2 regions of the Chitinophaga nivalis genome follow, and region 1 is predicted to be linked to the other one. Evidence: riboswitches for the same ligand, from Rfam matches in the RefSeq annotation. Region 1 holds a riboswitch; the other holds the start of a gene.
What was found. Region 1 has a riboswitch for S-adenosylmethionine ahead of OL444_RS24220 (trans-sulfuration enzyme family protein). Riboswitches for the same ligand answer to the same signal wherever they lie in the genome.
Positions count from the first base shown of each region.

Region 2: it holds a riboswitch for S-adenosylmethionine, as region 1 does, so the genes downstream of both, OL444_RS09390 (trans-sulfuration enzyme family protein) here and OL444_RS24220 (trans-sulfuration enzyme family protein) in region 1, are expected to answer to the same signal.

Region 1 is NZ_JAPDNR010000001.1:6,575,202-6,582,795, reverse strand. Features, by position in the region: gene OL444_RS24230 (YdcF family protein) at 1-930, shown strand, start outside; gene OL444_RS24225 (NAD-dependent epimerase/dehydratase family protein) at 991-1,935, shown strand; SAM riboswitch class I at 2,007-2,121, shown strand; gene OL444_RS24220 (trans-sulfuration enzyme family protein) at 2,317-3,495, shown strand; gene OL444_RS24215 (dicarboxylate/amino acid:cation symporter) at 3,446-4,657, opposite strand; gene OL444_RS24210 (TIM-barrel domain-containing protein) at 4,745-7,594, shown strand, end outside.
Region 2 is NZ_JAPDNR010000001.1:2,271,013-2,278,606, forward strand. Features, by position in the region: gene OL444_RS09365 (Rossmann-like and DUF2520 domain-containing protein) at 1-74, shown strand, start outside; gene OL444_RS09370 (KdsC family phosphatase) at 190-711, shown strand; gene OL444_RS09375 (geranylgeranylglycerol-phosphate geranylgeranyltransferase) at 727-1,668, shown strand; gene OL444_RS09380 (Maf family nucleotide pyrophosphatase) at 1,669-2,244, shown strand; gene OL444_RS09385 (homoserine dehydrogenase) at 2,355-3,536, opposite strand; gene OL444_RS09390 (trans-sulfuration enzyme family protein) at 3,660-4,838, opposite strand; SAM riboswitch class I at 5,019-5,136, opposite strand; gene OL444_RS09395 (DUF2851 family protein) at 5,269-6,555, shown strand; gene OL444_RS09400 (OsmC family protein) at 6,621-7,028, opposite strand; gene OL444_RS09405 (hypothetical protein) at 7,193-7,594, shown strand, end outside.

The DNA.
Region 1 (7,594 bases):
CGTTTATGGCTTACACATCCGGCGGAAATGAAAGCACTGCTGCAGCAAATGCGGAGCAGTGGCTTGTTTCAGCTGTATGCCGGCTTTACGGATGAAGCCTTACTGGCCCGGGCATGTGAAGATGCCGGGAAAGGCGTCAGCTATATCATCAATGCCTATACGACAAACGAGGGCTTCCGTTATCCTAAAATAGATTCGGCTGCCTGGTATGTAAAAGCACCGGCTTATAAACAGGCCGTAGCCCAGTTGCTGCAGCAGCTGAAAAAAGACAACCGTTCGCAGCAGCTCTTCTTCCGTCCTTCGCTGGACCTGGCACTGGGCCTGTTGCTGCTGAATAAACATGATGAAGCGGCACGTTATGAACCTTTAATGGCGACTAACCAGGAAGCCTACACGCACCTGAAAAGCATCGACTGGAATAAATATACCTATTCGGCCCTCCTGATTTTAGGCGCCGGCCCATCGGATAACGCACCTATCAGCGAAGCCTGCAAGAACCGCTGCCGGATGGGCGCTGATATGTTCCGGAAAGGTATGGCGCCGGGCATCATAGTATCCGGCGGACATGTACATCCCTTTGGTACGCCTTATGCAGAAGCGGTGGAAATGAAGAAATACCTGGTCAATGAGCTGAAAGTACCGGCTGCTGCCGTTATCCTGGAGCCTTATGCACGACATACCACTACCAATGTGCGGAATGCCGCCCGCATCGCGTGGCGCAGCGGTATACCGGTTGATAAAAGAATGATGTGCGTGTCAGATGCCCTGCATCTCAGCTATGTGACCAGCCGGATGTTTGAACAACGCAGCCAGGAAGAACTGGGCTACCTGCCGGCGGCAGACATCCAACAAGGTGAATTGTTTTTCATCAGCTTTGTGCCGGATATCCGCTGTTTACAGGCCGATGCCCGCGATCCGCTCGATCCTTGATAAAGTATACAATATCGGCTGGTTTGTTTCGTCTTCACTTCGGGTAACAATTGTCGTATTATGTTTGAGTCAATCCAACAACCCCTGTATACCATCCTTGGAGCTGGTGGTATTATTGCAAATGAACTGGCACAGGAGCTGGTGAAAAATGGTAAACGGGTACGTCTTGTCAGCCGCACGCCTAAAGCCATCGCCGGTATCACCGATCTGGTGGCAGCAGATATTACCGACTATGCTCAAATGAAAAAAGCCGTTGCCGGCAGCGCAGTCGTATTCCTCACTGCCGGTCTTAAATACGATAAGAAAGTGTGGACTACCACCTGGCCGGTGATCATGACCAACGTCATCAATGCCTGTAAGGAGGCCAATGCCCGGCTGATCTTTTTTGATAACGTATATTCCTATGGGTTAGTCAAAGGTCCCATGAAAGAAGATACGCCTTATCATCCGGTCAGCAAAAAAGGGGAGATCCGGGCCGCCATTGCCACCCGCCTGATGGAAGAAACAAAAGCCGGTAACCTGACTGCGATGATTGCCCGTTCGGCCGACTTCTACGGCCCCGGCGCGGAGAAAACAGGCTTCCTGAATTTACTGATCATCGAAAAATTCAAAAAAGGGAGTACCGCCATGTGGTTGGGGAAAGATGATGTTACGCACAGCTATACCTTTACACCGGATGCCGGAAAAGGTTTGTACCTGCTGGCGCAGGATGATAACGCCTGGAACCAGGTATGGCACCTGCCTACTGCCAACCCGGCGCCGGATGGCAGAGGATATATACAAATGATTGCACAGCAGATGGGAGTAGCTCCTAAATATAATAAACTGGGAGGCTTTATGTTGTCGGTGGCCGGCCTTTTTGATACCACCATCCGGGAACTGAAAGAAATGCTGTACCAGAATAATGAACCTTATATCTTCAACTCCACCAAGTTTGAACAACATTTCGGGATACAACCGGTTTCCTACGAAGAAGGCATCCGTTTAACCCTGGAAAAACAATAGTCTACTAAATTTGTAGGAAAATAATTTGGTAATTAAATTTTCTGTTCTATCTTTGCGTCAGTTCTTTAAATAGCTTATCAAGAAAGGAGGAGGGAAATGGCCCGACGATACCTTAGCAACCTTCATCACGCAAGTGATGAAAGGTGCTGCATCCATCCTGATCAACAGATTCAGGAAAGATAAGTCAGATCAAAAGTTTTATATTAGCTTATTATCAACATAATTAAAACTCATCTGGCTCCCGGATGAGTTTTTTTGTGCCCGGTGATACCGGGCCGATAACTCACCTGCTGTCGCAGCACTATGCCCCGCTTTTCTGATAGGCTCCATTTACCGGACAATGTTTAATCAAATTTTCATCAAACTAAAAATCCAACAAAGATGAGTACTATCACAGAACTGATTCATGCTATCCCCGTAGACCCGCAAACAGGCGCTATCGCTGTTCCTATCTACCAGACATCCACCTTTGTGCAGGAAGCACCCGGTGTTAATAAAGGATACGACTATGCCCGCTCCAATAATCCTACCCGGGAAGCCGCGGAAAAAATAATTGCACAACTGGAAGGAGGCGCGGCTGCATCTGCCTTTGCCAGCGGCCTGGCGGCCATCGATGCCATCATTAAGCTCCTGCAATCCGGCGATGAAATTGTAGCTGTAGATGATATTTATGGCGGCGCATTCCGCCTGTTTCATAAAGTATATGAGAAATTCGGTATCAAAGTAACCTATGTAGATACAGCAGACACACAGGCCGTATTCAACGCCATTACACCGGCGACCCGGCTCATATGGCTGGAAACGCCCACCAACCCAACGCTGAAAATATCAGACATCGCCGCCATTGCGCGCATCGCCAAAGCACACAACTGTTTGCTTTGTGTGGACAATACCTTCGCCTCCCCGGTACTGCAAAAGCCGCTGGAACTGGGTGCTGACCTGGTCATCCACAGCGCCACCAAATACCTCGGCGGTCACAGCGACCTCATTGCCGGTGTGGTGATTGCCAAAACGGAACAACTGGCCGCTGAAATAAAATTCTATCAGAATGCCTGTGGCGCGATCCTGTCTCCATTCGATAGTTTCCTCCTCATACGTGGCCTCGAAACCTTGCACCTGCGCGTAAAACAACATGGCATCAATGCACAGGCCATTGCGGAATACCTGGCAGAACATCCGGCCGTAGATAAAGTATACTATCCGGGATTACCTTCCCATCCGGGACATGAGCTGGCAAAACGCCAGAGTAAAGGGTTTGGGGGGATTATCTCTTTTACCTTAAAAGAAAATACTGCTGCTGCAGCCACTGCATTTGTAACATCTACCCAATATTTTAAACTGGCGGAAAGCCTGGGTGGGATTAAAAGCCTGTTGTGCCATCCCGCTGAAATGACCCATAAATCTATTCCGGCAGAGAAAAGAAGAGCCGCCGGTGTAAGCGATAGCCTGATCCGCCTGTCCGTAGGACTGGAAGAAAAAGCGGATCTGCTGGCCGATCTGGAACAGGCATTTAAGCGGTTGCCGGTACCTGCTTTGGTAGAAAACGCGCTGTCAGCATAGCACAAACGTTGTCGCCCGTGGCATTCAGTATCGTTGCCAGCGGATCTACCAGGGTACCAATAATCATCAGTGGGGGAAGGGCTTCTATCGGGAACCCATATACGCTCATAACAAGCATTTCCCCTGCATAACCACCATTGGGAATACCACCTTCTACAATGCTTGCCAGTACCGTAACACCCAGTGCCATGAAGATGATCTCCGGACTGTCGAAGCCCTTGCCGAACATGCCGAATACAACGGCCATCTTGATGATGGAAGAAATACTGGAGCCATCTTTATGCAGCGAGGCACCCAGAGGTACCACCACATTGCCTATATTGGCCGGTACACCCATCCGGGCAACGGCTTCCAGGTTGGCAGGAATAGTGGCAATACTACTGCCGGTACCCACAGCAGTGAGAGTAGGAAGAATGTTGTTTTTCCAGAATATTTTAATACCGGTGGTACCACCGGCCACAAAAGCGTAAAAACTAAAACCAACCACAAAATAAAATATGCCAAAACCATAGTAGAGGCCCAGCGACTGGGCATAGGTACCAAACAGCTGCGGCCCTACTGTGCCTACCTGATAGGCAAAGTAGGCGCCCAGGCCCAGCGGCGCTACTTTCATAATGAGGGTGAGCAGGTCTTTCATCACTTCATTGCCGGCATACAAAAACTGCCGGAAGGCAACACCCCGCTCACCGGAACGCATCGCTGCCAGTCCAATGAGCACCGAGAAAATAATAAACGGCAACATCTTTTTACGGGAGAGCAGCTCATAAAACTCACTCACTGTAAGAAGCTGTGTGAGCTGTTCCCCGAAGTTACCGGATGAGCCCAGGTCTGCTGCCTTGCTCAACGTTACGGGCTGATGGATCGGAAAAATCCACACGGCTACGATGGTAAGAAAGCCGGAAATCAGGATGGTGCTGAGAAATACGAGCGACATGACGCCCAATACACGCCCCAGTTTATTGGAGGCATCAATATGTGCAATAGCGGAGGAGATGGCAAAAAATACCAGTGGTATGATGGCGGTAAACAAGAGATTCAGGAAAATATCGCCTATGGGCTTAAATATGACTACCTGGTCGCCAGCTAATACACCGGCTATACTGCCTGCGATAATACCCCCCAGCAACCAGAACATGCTGCGGTATGTTTTGAGGAATTCCATATCCTGAAATTTAATGTGGTTACAATTTATAGCGGAAATCTCAATTCTGATCAGTAATTTTAACGTTCTGTTAATTAAAAGTGAACAATGAGAAGAATTCCATTACACCTCCTGGTGTTGGGAGGGCTTTTATGCGCCCTGCTGACGATCACCGCTGCTGACGTTTCCGCACAGCACCGGCTACGCTTTAACGGCGCCAGTAACTTTGTGGAACTGAATGGGAAAGATGTGCCGCCACCTTATACTGTGGAGTGCCTGGTGAGCCGCAACAAAGTAACCACCTACGCTACCTTGCTGACTGCTGGCGATTACGAATCCGGCATCCGGATAGAGCAGTATAATAATACCAATAAAATCGGGCTGACCAAAAAAGGACAGTTTGATGTATTTTTTGATTATGAACTGCCGGTAGGGAAGTTAACACATATTGCCCTCGTGGCAGATACGGCGCACACCTCCCTCTATGTAGATGGTAAGTTTGTACAGCGCATCGATAAAAGTATTCCGTTGCCACTCACCCAGATCGGACTGGATGCCGATGGTTTCGGTACCCTCAACGCTACGGTAGATGAGCTGCGGATGTGGGATAAAATGTTATCCCCGGAAACCATTGCCCGGCTGGCCTTTAAGGCGGTCAATGCACAGGATCCGGAATATGCCCACCTGTTGCACTATTATACTTTTGATGAAGGCACAGGTAATGTGGTGAAAGATCAGAAAGGTACCCTCCACGGAAAAATATTCCTGGCCACCTATGAACAGGTATTTCCGCGCGATATCGCTATCACCAACGTAGTGACACCGCTCAACGGAAAAGATAAATTTTCGGCAAAGGAACCCATCACCATCCGGGTGACCAACCTGGGTACCGAACCGGTGGCAGCACCCGTGCAGGTGCAATACACCCTGGGATATGGTGCTGCTGTCAAAACGATCACAGTGCCTTTCGACCGGGAGCCGCTACAGCCCTATGCTATCCGCGATGTGCTGCTGGAAACGGCTAACCTGGAAAGCAAAGGTATCTGGCCGCTGCAGGTAACAGCCCTGTTGCCGCAGGATGGTAATATCGCTAATAATACACTGGCTACCCACCTGCTCCTGAAAACAGTACCACTGACCGGTATTCAGCAATTAAAACAGTTGCCGGGTAAGCTGCAGTTTACCCTCGGTAATGCCTTTGTACAGCTGCATTGGGTGGCGGCAGATATCTTCCGCCTGCAGGTCAGCTCCGATGGCCGCTTTGAGGAAGCTACCGACAAGGGGATGGTGGTATGGAATGGCGATCAGCCGGTAAAATACCAGCTGAAAGATAAAAAAAGCTATTATGAAGTCAATACTGCGAAGGTGACCCTGCAGATACAGAAAGCACCGTTTCGTATAGCCATGTACGATAAAACCGGTAAACTGATTATGGAAGAAACGGCTCCTATTAGCCTGGGAGAACAGGCCACGGAATCACTGCGTCGGGGAGCAACGGATTATTTCTATGGCGGTGGTATGCAGAATGGTAACTTCTCGCACCGCGACAGCACCGTGAACATCCGCAATAATTTCGGCAACTGGGGCGCCAACACCACTTCCAATCCGGCGCCGTTCTTTGTGAGTACAGCCGGATACGGCATCTTCCGGAACACCTTCAACAAAGGCAGCTATGCTTTTAAAGATACGGTACTGTTGCAGCATGAAGGCCACGAATACGATGCTTACTACTTTTACGGTCCTGGTTTAAAAGCAGTGCTGGAACAATATACGCATGTTACCGGCCGGCCTTTTATGGTACCCCGTTGGGGCCTGGAATTTGGCGACGCGGACTGTTACAATAAAAAAGGTGTAACCGGCGATGTAATCAGCAAAATTGCACAGGTATACCGGGAGAAAAATATGCCGGGTGGCTGGATATTGCCGAATGATGGCTATGGCTGCGGTTATCAGGGGCTGGATACTGTGGTACAGCGCTTGCACCAGCTGGGTTTTTATACTGGCCTGTGGACAGAAAACGGGGTGGAAAAAATAAAAGACGAAGTAGGTCGTTTCGGTACCCGCTGTATGAAACTGGATGTAGCCTGGGTAGGCCCTGGCTATAAATGGGGCCTGGATGGTACCCGTGCTGCATTTAACGGCATTGAACAAAATGCAGATGCCCGCGGCTTTGTATGGTGTGTGGCCGGCTGGGCAGGTACACAGCGGTATGCTACCGTGTGGAGCGGCGATCAGAGCGGTAACTGGGAATACATCCGGTTCCACATTCCCACGGTGATTGGCAGTGGCCTGTCTGGCTTCAACTATGCAACCGGCGATGTGGATGGCATTTTCAAAGGCAGCGCCAAAACCTATGTGAGGGATCTGCAGTGGAAAAGTTTCACGCCGGTATATATGTCTATCAGCGGCTGGGCCAAAACAGGTAAACAACCCTGGTCCCACGGAGAACCTTATACGGATATCAACCGCAAATACATGCAGCTGAAAATGCGTTTAACGCCTTATATGTATTCCTATTGCCGGGAAGCCTATGAAACGGGTACGCCGGTATGTCGTGCCATGGTGCTGGAATACCCGGCAGATACCACTACCTGGGGCCGGGCTACACAATACCAGTTCATGAGCGGCGAATACCTGCTGGTAGCGCCGGTATACAAGGATGAAGAAAAACGCGATAGCATTTATCTGCCTGCCGGTACCTGGACAGACTACGATAACGGTACCGCCTATACGGGCGGACAGTGGCTCAATAACTTTGCGGCACCACTGGATAAGTTGCCCCTGTTTGTAAAAGCCGGCGCCATCATTCCGAAGTATCCGGCGATGTTGTACGACCGGGAAAAACCAAAAGATACCCTTACCCTGGAAATATACCCTGGCGCAGCCGGTCATTTTAAATTGTATGAAGATGATGGTGCTACGCTCGCGTATAAAAAGGATAACGCTTTTGCCTATACG
Region 2 (7,594 bases), 4.3 Mb from region 1:
CCAACCTGCAACGGGTATACGAAGTGTTGTCTGATAGCATCCACCGCTTTCACACAGCACGGCAGAAAAATTAAATCATATAATATTATATGTTCAGGATCAGCGGAAAGCCGGGAATAAAAAACAGGAGCGGGGAATCTCTCCCGAATTCTTAATCCGCAATCGGTAATTATTTCTAATTTTGGCGCCATGAACATATTGGCTTTATTTAAACCTATTACCACATTTGTATTGGATGTGGATGGGGTACTGACAGATGGCACCCTGCAGTTGTTGCCAGGCGGAGAGATGTCCCGGAAGATGAATATTAAAGATGGCTATGCCTTGCAGCTGGCCGTGAAAAAAGGTTACCGGGTGGTGATCATTTCCGGCGGAAAGTCGGAAAGTGTGGTAAGCCGCTTACAAGGGCTGGGTATCAAAGATATTTTTACCGGCATACAGGATAAACAGGAAAAGCTGCAGGATTATGTATTTGAACATGACCTGCGCTGGGACGAGATATTATATATGGGGGATGACATTCCTGACTATCCACCCATGCAGCTGGTCGGGTTGCCGGTATGTCCGGCCGATGCGGCGCCTGAGATCAGGAGTATTTCCCGCTATATATCGCCGGTGGCAGGTGGCCATGGTTGCGTAAGGGAAGTAATGGAAAAAGTACTGAAGCTGAACGGACATTGGCTGATGGATGAAGGAATTGCATCGAAATAACTAAAGCATAACTCTATGAAGCGCCGGGCTGCATTTTTGAAGCTTATCAGGTACCCAAATCTGATTTATATTGCCCTTACCCAGTTTTTGCTGCAGTACTGTGTGGTTGCACCGGTATTGCGCAGCTCCGGAGTAGACCCTTCCCTGTCGGTGACACAGTTTATCTTACTGTGTCTTTCCACGATATTGATCGCTGCCGCGGGATATATCATCAACGACTACTTTGATATCAACATTGATATTATCAACAAGCCCGAAAAAATGGTGCTGGATAAAGTCATTCCCCGTCGCTGGGCCATGGCGTGGCACTCCATTTTTAATATGCTGGGTGTTTCGCTGGGTTTCATCGTAGCCTGGAAAACCGGGCAGATCTATCTCGGCTTTACACAGGTGATCTGTTCCCTGTTGTTATGGTTCTATTCTACTTCCTATAAAAGACAGGTGCTGGTCGGCAATGTCATCATTTCCCTGCTCACTGCTTTATCGGTAGTGGTAGTGGGTTTCTATGAGAAGCAGATCTACGAAAGTTTTGCTGCTATCATGTCCGACACGGGCAGAAAGCTGATCCAGATTATTGGCGTGTATGCGCTCTTTGCTTTTGTTATTTCCATGATACGGGAGATCGTAAAAGACCTGGAAGACATGATGGGCGACAGTAAAGACGGTTGCCGCACCTTGCCCATTGCCTGGGGCGTACTGGCAGCCAAGCGGCTCTGCAATATATTATTACTGGTACTGCTGGTAACCATTCTGCTGGTAGAAATAAAGGTAGCAACCTTTGGCTGGTATGCCGCTATCGTTTACCTGGTGTTGCTGGTACAACTGCCATGCATATACGTTTATATGCAACTGAAAAAAGCGCACCTGCCGGAACATTACCATAAAGTAAGTTCACTGGTAAAAGTGGTGATGCTGACAGGTATTTTATCGATGATCTTTTTTAAAATCTTTTTGTAGATGTATACAGAAGCACGGATTATCCTGGCCTCACAGTCGCCGCGGAGAAAGCAGCTGCTGGAGCAGGCAGGTATTCCTTTTGAAGTAAGGGTGATTGAAACAGCAGAAACCTTTCCGCCGGAACTGGCCATTGCGGATATTCCGGTGCATATTGCCCGGCAGAAGGCCGTAGCGGTATCCGCACTTTGCGGACCTACTGATATTATCATTGCGGCGGATACTGTGGTGGTGCTGGATGATACCATTATCGGCAAACCGAAAGACCGCGAAGATGCCATCCGTATTCTTTCGTTGCTGAGTGGCCGCGAACATCAGGTGATTACCGGTGTGGTGATACAGCATACCGGCAGAGAAACGGCTTTTTCCAAAACGACTACCGTACATTTTAAACCCCTTACGCAGGAGCAGGTGGTCTATTATGTAGATCATTATCAACCGTTCGATAAAGCCGGCGCCTATGCGATTCAGGAATGGATCGGGGCAGTGGGTATCGACAGCATTCACGGTTGTTTCTATAATGTGATGGGATTGCCGGTGAGCCGCGTGGTGGAAGAACTGGCGGCATTCCGTAATTAAGCACTTATCGGCAGGATATAAGATATAAAAAACGGCGCAGAAAACTGCGCCGTACTTTTGGTTGGTTGTACCCGAAGGTACAAATAGGGTTGGTTGGTTTTTGCTGCGACCTATTCCAGGATCAGCAGATTAACATCTTTATTTTTTAACCAGTTGTTTTCCCGCAGTTTCTGCAGATTGATGGTACCTACTACATAGCGCCATTCTGATGATTCATATTTTTCTGAGATGTTGAAAAACTCGGTCAGATCTACCTGATCAGGTGTTTTGTAGCGCAGGTATACTTTCAGTTTCACATCATTGGTGAAGGTCGGCTGGTTGTTTTGTTTGATTTTTTTATACTCGTAACGGTAGTTGTACAAGAGGGCGGAGATATCTGACAGGACTGCGCTGCCGGTAGCAGTACCGCCGGCGCCCTTGCCTACAAAGAATTGTTTGTCGGTGAAGGCACTTTCCAGCAGGATGCCATTGTATTCATTGTATACATCGTACAGCAGGTTGTGTTCTTTTACCAGGTGTGGCAATACATAGGCAAACACGCTGCCGTTCTGCCGGCGGCAATGGCCGATCAGCTTGATGGTACAGTTACGTTGTCTGGCAAACTGGATATCGAAGTCATTCAGGTGATGAATACCGAAGTTGAATACATCGTCCGGTTTTACAAAGGTACCGAATGCGTGGAGGAGGAGGATAACGATTTTGAATTTAGGATCATATCCTTCTATATCCAGGGTAGGATCGGTTTCAGCGAAGCCCAGTTCCTGCGCCTGTTGCAGGGCTGTTTCAAAGCTGAGGTTTTCCTCAAATATTTTAGTGAGGATATAATTCGTAGAGCCGTTACAGATACCTTCTACGGCATTGAGCAGGTCATTATCGTAATATTCTTCCAGGTTGCGGATAATAGGAATACTGGCGCAGCTGGACGCTTCATACAGGAATGGTACTTTATTTTCGCTTTGCAGCTGGTACAGTGCCGGCAGGTTTTCAGCAATCATACGTTTGCTGGCGCTCACCACAGCTTTACCGTTACGGAGGGCTGTGCTGACGATGTCGAAAGCCGCTTCCGTTTCGTTGATCAGCTCTACTACCACGTCAATGCTAGGATCTTCCAGTATTTCATTTTTATCGGTCGTAAAATAGCTGCTGTCGATTGGTCTTGATTTGTTCGGGTCTTTAATACAGATCTTTTTGATACGTGCATTAATACCTTTTGTTCTGTTCAAAACTTCGTACAGGCCTTGTCCTACGACACCGAATCCGAAAATACCTAAATTGATGATTTTGTTTTCCATACTTTAAAAAACTAAAATTGAGGCAGTGCCGGGCAGAGAGCGATGTGCTGTGCGCTTTAGACTTTCAACGGTGCAGGAAGAGGCGGGAAGCCTGTTCGCGGCAGTCAAAAGCCGGGCACTGCTTTATTGTAAAACAGTGATTTGTTTACCAGCAGGATGATTTAACTTATCCAGGGCTTGTTTCAGGTCGTTGATCAGGTCATCGGCATCTTCAATGCCTACAGACAAACGGATGCAGGAGTCCTGCAGACCTGTTTTTTTCCGGAATTCTTCCGGGATGTTGCGATGTGTCATGGTAGCCGGATGATCCAGCATACTTTTTACACCGCCAAAGCTTTCCGCGAGTTTAAACAGCTTGGTAGCATTTACAATGCGGATGGCATTTTTGATACTGTCACTTTTAAGGGAGAAGCTCACCAGGCCGCCGTAATTTTTTTGTTGTTTGCGGGCGATGTGATGATTCTTATGTGTGGCCAGACCCGGATAATATACTTTATCCACAGCCGGGTGTGCGGCGAGCCAGTTGGCGATGGCGCTGGCATTGCTGCATTGTTTTTCCAGACGCAGGTACAGGGTTTCTATACCGCGGATGGTGAGCCATGCTTCAAACGGACTGAGGATGCTACCGGAAATATTCTGGTTGTAGCGGATCTGATCAGCCAGTGGTTTGGCATTTACCACTACCAGTCCGGCTATTACATCGCAGTGTCCGGCCAGGTATTTGGAAGCACTGTGAATAACAATGTCGGCGCCCAGTGTGAGTGGCTGTTGCAGTAACGGTGTGCTGAAGGTGTTATCTACCACCAGCAGGATGTTGTGCTGTTTGGCAATTTTACTGATAGATTTGATATCAGATATGCGTAAAGTCGGATTGGTAGGAGATTCCAGCCAGATGATTTTAGTATTGGGGGTGATGGTCGCCAGTACTTTATCTGTATTGCTGGTATCTACAAAGTTTACTTTGATACCAAATCGTTCAAACATATGGGTAAAGATCTGGAAGATGCCACCGTAGGTATCTTCCACAGCCATGATTTCGTCGCCGGTTTTCAGCAGTTTTAATACGGCATCAATAGCAGACATACCGCTGGCAAATGCAAAGCCGGCGTAGCCTTCTTCCAGGTTGCAGATCAACTCTTCCAGTACTTTGCGCGTAGGATTATTGGCCCGGGAAAACTCGAAGCCTTTATTAATGCCCGGGGATTCCTGCACAAAGGTGGACGTTTGATAGATAGGCACGGAAATGGCGCCTGTCAATTCATCTACCGGAATACTATGAATCAGTTGTGTAGCTGTTTTCATCTTATTAAATTATTTTTTAATGATACTCGGAATGCACAATTATCTGCTGCAACTTTATCATTAAAAATCAACTTAAACAACCACAAATCCGTGAGGAGGGAGGGAAGAGCAAAAAAAAAGCTCTTCCTGGTGTTGGAAGAGCTCGAAGAATATGTATATCTCTGAAGAATAATCTCTGCCAACTTATCTTTCCCCGGTTGCACCGGGGCAGGAATTAGCACCTTTTTCCTGATTATGTAATCAGGAAAGGTTGCTAAGGCATCGCAGGGCCAAGTCCCTCCGCCTTTCTGGATAAGTGATGTATAAGAACTGGGTGCAAAGGTAATATCACTTTTATCAGAATTCCAAATCATAGCGTGATTTTATTTTCTGGCCTATTGATGTTTTATTATCTTTAGCTAATAGTATTTTATTACCAACCATATCTTTTATGCGCGTTAACCCACCGCTCACCGAAGAGCTATTCCAGCATATCTGGGAGTTTCGTCTATTTCAGCAGGAGCATCTCTTTACTACCGACGGAGAACCTGTACAAATCATCTATCCCGGATTACACAATCATCATGACGGCCCGGATTTTACAGGGGCCAAAATCAGGATCAGTCACACGTTATGGGTAGGTCATGTGGAGCTGCACCTGCGTACGTCTGACTGGTTCCGGCACCGGCACGATCAGCAGCAACAATACCAGCGGATTATCCTGCATGTGGTATTCCGGCATGATATGCCGGGGCGCGAAGCCGTTAATGCGCCCTGTCTGGAGCTGCAGCAATATATTCCCAAATTATTGCTGCACCGGTATGAAGTGTTGCGCCGTTCCGCCGCATTTATTCCCTGCGCGGGCAGGGCAGCCCAGGTGCCGCTGCTGACGTGGCTCAGCTGGAAGGAACGCATGCTGGCAGAACGCTGGGAACGCAAGATGAATGCGTTGCGTGCCTGGCTGCTGCTGAATAAGTACAACTGGGAAGAAGTCTGTTACTGGGCGGTGGCCCAAAGTTTCGGCATGCCGGTTAATGCCTTGCCTTTTCTGCAGGTAGCACAATCGCTGCCTTATCCGGTGCTGATGCGTTACCGGCATCAATCGCTGCACATAGAAGCGTTGTTGTTTGGGCAGGCAGGTATGCTGGAGGAAGATTTTGCTGACGTATATGCGTTACAGTTACAGCATGAATTTATGCACCTGCAGCATAAATACCGTCTGCTACCGATGGCCGGTCACCTCTGGAACTGGCTGCGGTTGCGGCCTGCCGCTTTTCCTACCATCCGGCTGGCTACCTTTGGCGCTTTGCTGCAGCAAACCTCCCACCTGTTTTCCCGGATACTGGAAGCACCGGATGTAACCACCCTGGAACAGTTATTCCTGGTACAGCCTTCCGCTTACTGGCATACTCACTACCGTTTCGGACATACCGTAGATAAAACGCTGCGTCCCGGCAGGCAGGCCGTGTATGGTATTCTGATCAATACGGTATTGCCACTGTTGTTTTTATACGGACAGCAGCAAAACCTGAAATACTACCAGGAAAAGGCGTTACATTTTTTACAGCAGCTACCGGCAGAAAATAATAAGATTACCAAAGGATGGCGGCAACTGGGCGTACATCAGGAAAATGCACTGGAGTCACAGGCGCTGTTACAGCTCAAACAATATTACTGTGATGAGAAGCGGTGTTTACAATGCGCCATCGGCGCGAAGATTATCAGCGGGAGAAATTAAACATTTCCGGGTAGCTATCCGCAGATAAGCTACCCGGAAATATAGTGGCTGCAGGTGATGGCAGGTTACCAGTTAAAGGTAACATCCTGCAGGATATCCGGATGTACACTTTTGGCTACCGGACAGGTATGGGCTGCCCGCTCCAGGATGGTTCTTTCCTTTTCTCCCAGGTTATGTCCGGCAGGGAAATCGAATACGACTTTCACACCGGTGATGCGGCGGGGTTCTGTACCCATGATTTTTTGGATGCTTAATCTGGTACCTTCAATGGCCCAGTTGTTCTCCCGGGCTTTGATACCCATAATGGTGAGCATACAAGACCCCAGCGCGGTGGCTACCAGGTCGGTAGGGGAGAATCGTTCTCCTTTCCCATTGTTATCTACCGGTGCATCCGTTTCTATGACCGTACCCGACTGCAGGTGCGTGGCGGTTGTCCGTAACTCCCCGGTATAAATTATTTCAGCTGTTTGCATCGTGTTATATTTAATGAGACCGTAAAATAAATGTATTTTTAAGATAACTACAACGCAGTCATCAACCGCGTTGGTAAACTCAAAAAAAATTAGGTACGTTTGTAATATTAACATAACAATACCTTTGTTCAAGCGTTTATTTATTATAATAATAGCCCATCACTGTGAAAAAATTATACGTAATCCTGTTTCTAACAACACTGGCCGGTGGTTTGCAAGCTCAAACCACTAACACATCACCACGCGATAAGAGTGCAAAGGAGCAGCGTAAGCTGAAAAAAATCGCCATCCTGCGGGAGCAGGAAGAAGGCGAGAACGTATTTCAGCGTGATTTTTCGGTTGGCGCCCGCCTGAATACAGATGGATGGAGCGGTTTTGCGGAAATGGGGTATCGTAAAAGCAGAAAGGTGGTAAATTACTTCCAGTTTGAGTTCTCAGAGAAAAAGGACCATAAGGAAACCCGCCAGCAGGGAGGAAATAGTGGCGGTTTCTTTTCTGACCGCCCTTATATTTTCGGTAAACAAAACAATTTTTACCCCCTGAAACTGGGCGTTGGCCAACGTTAC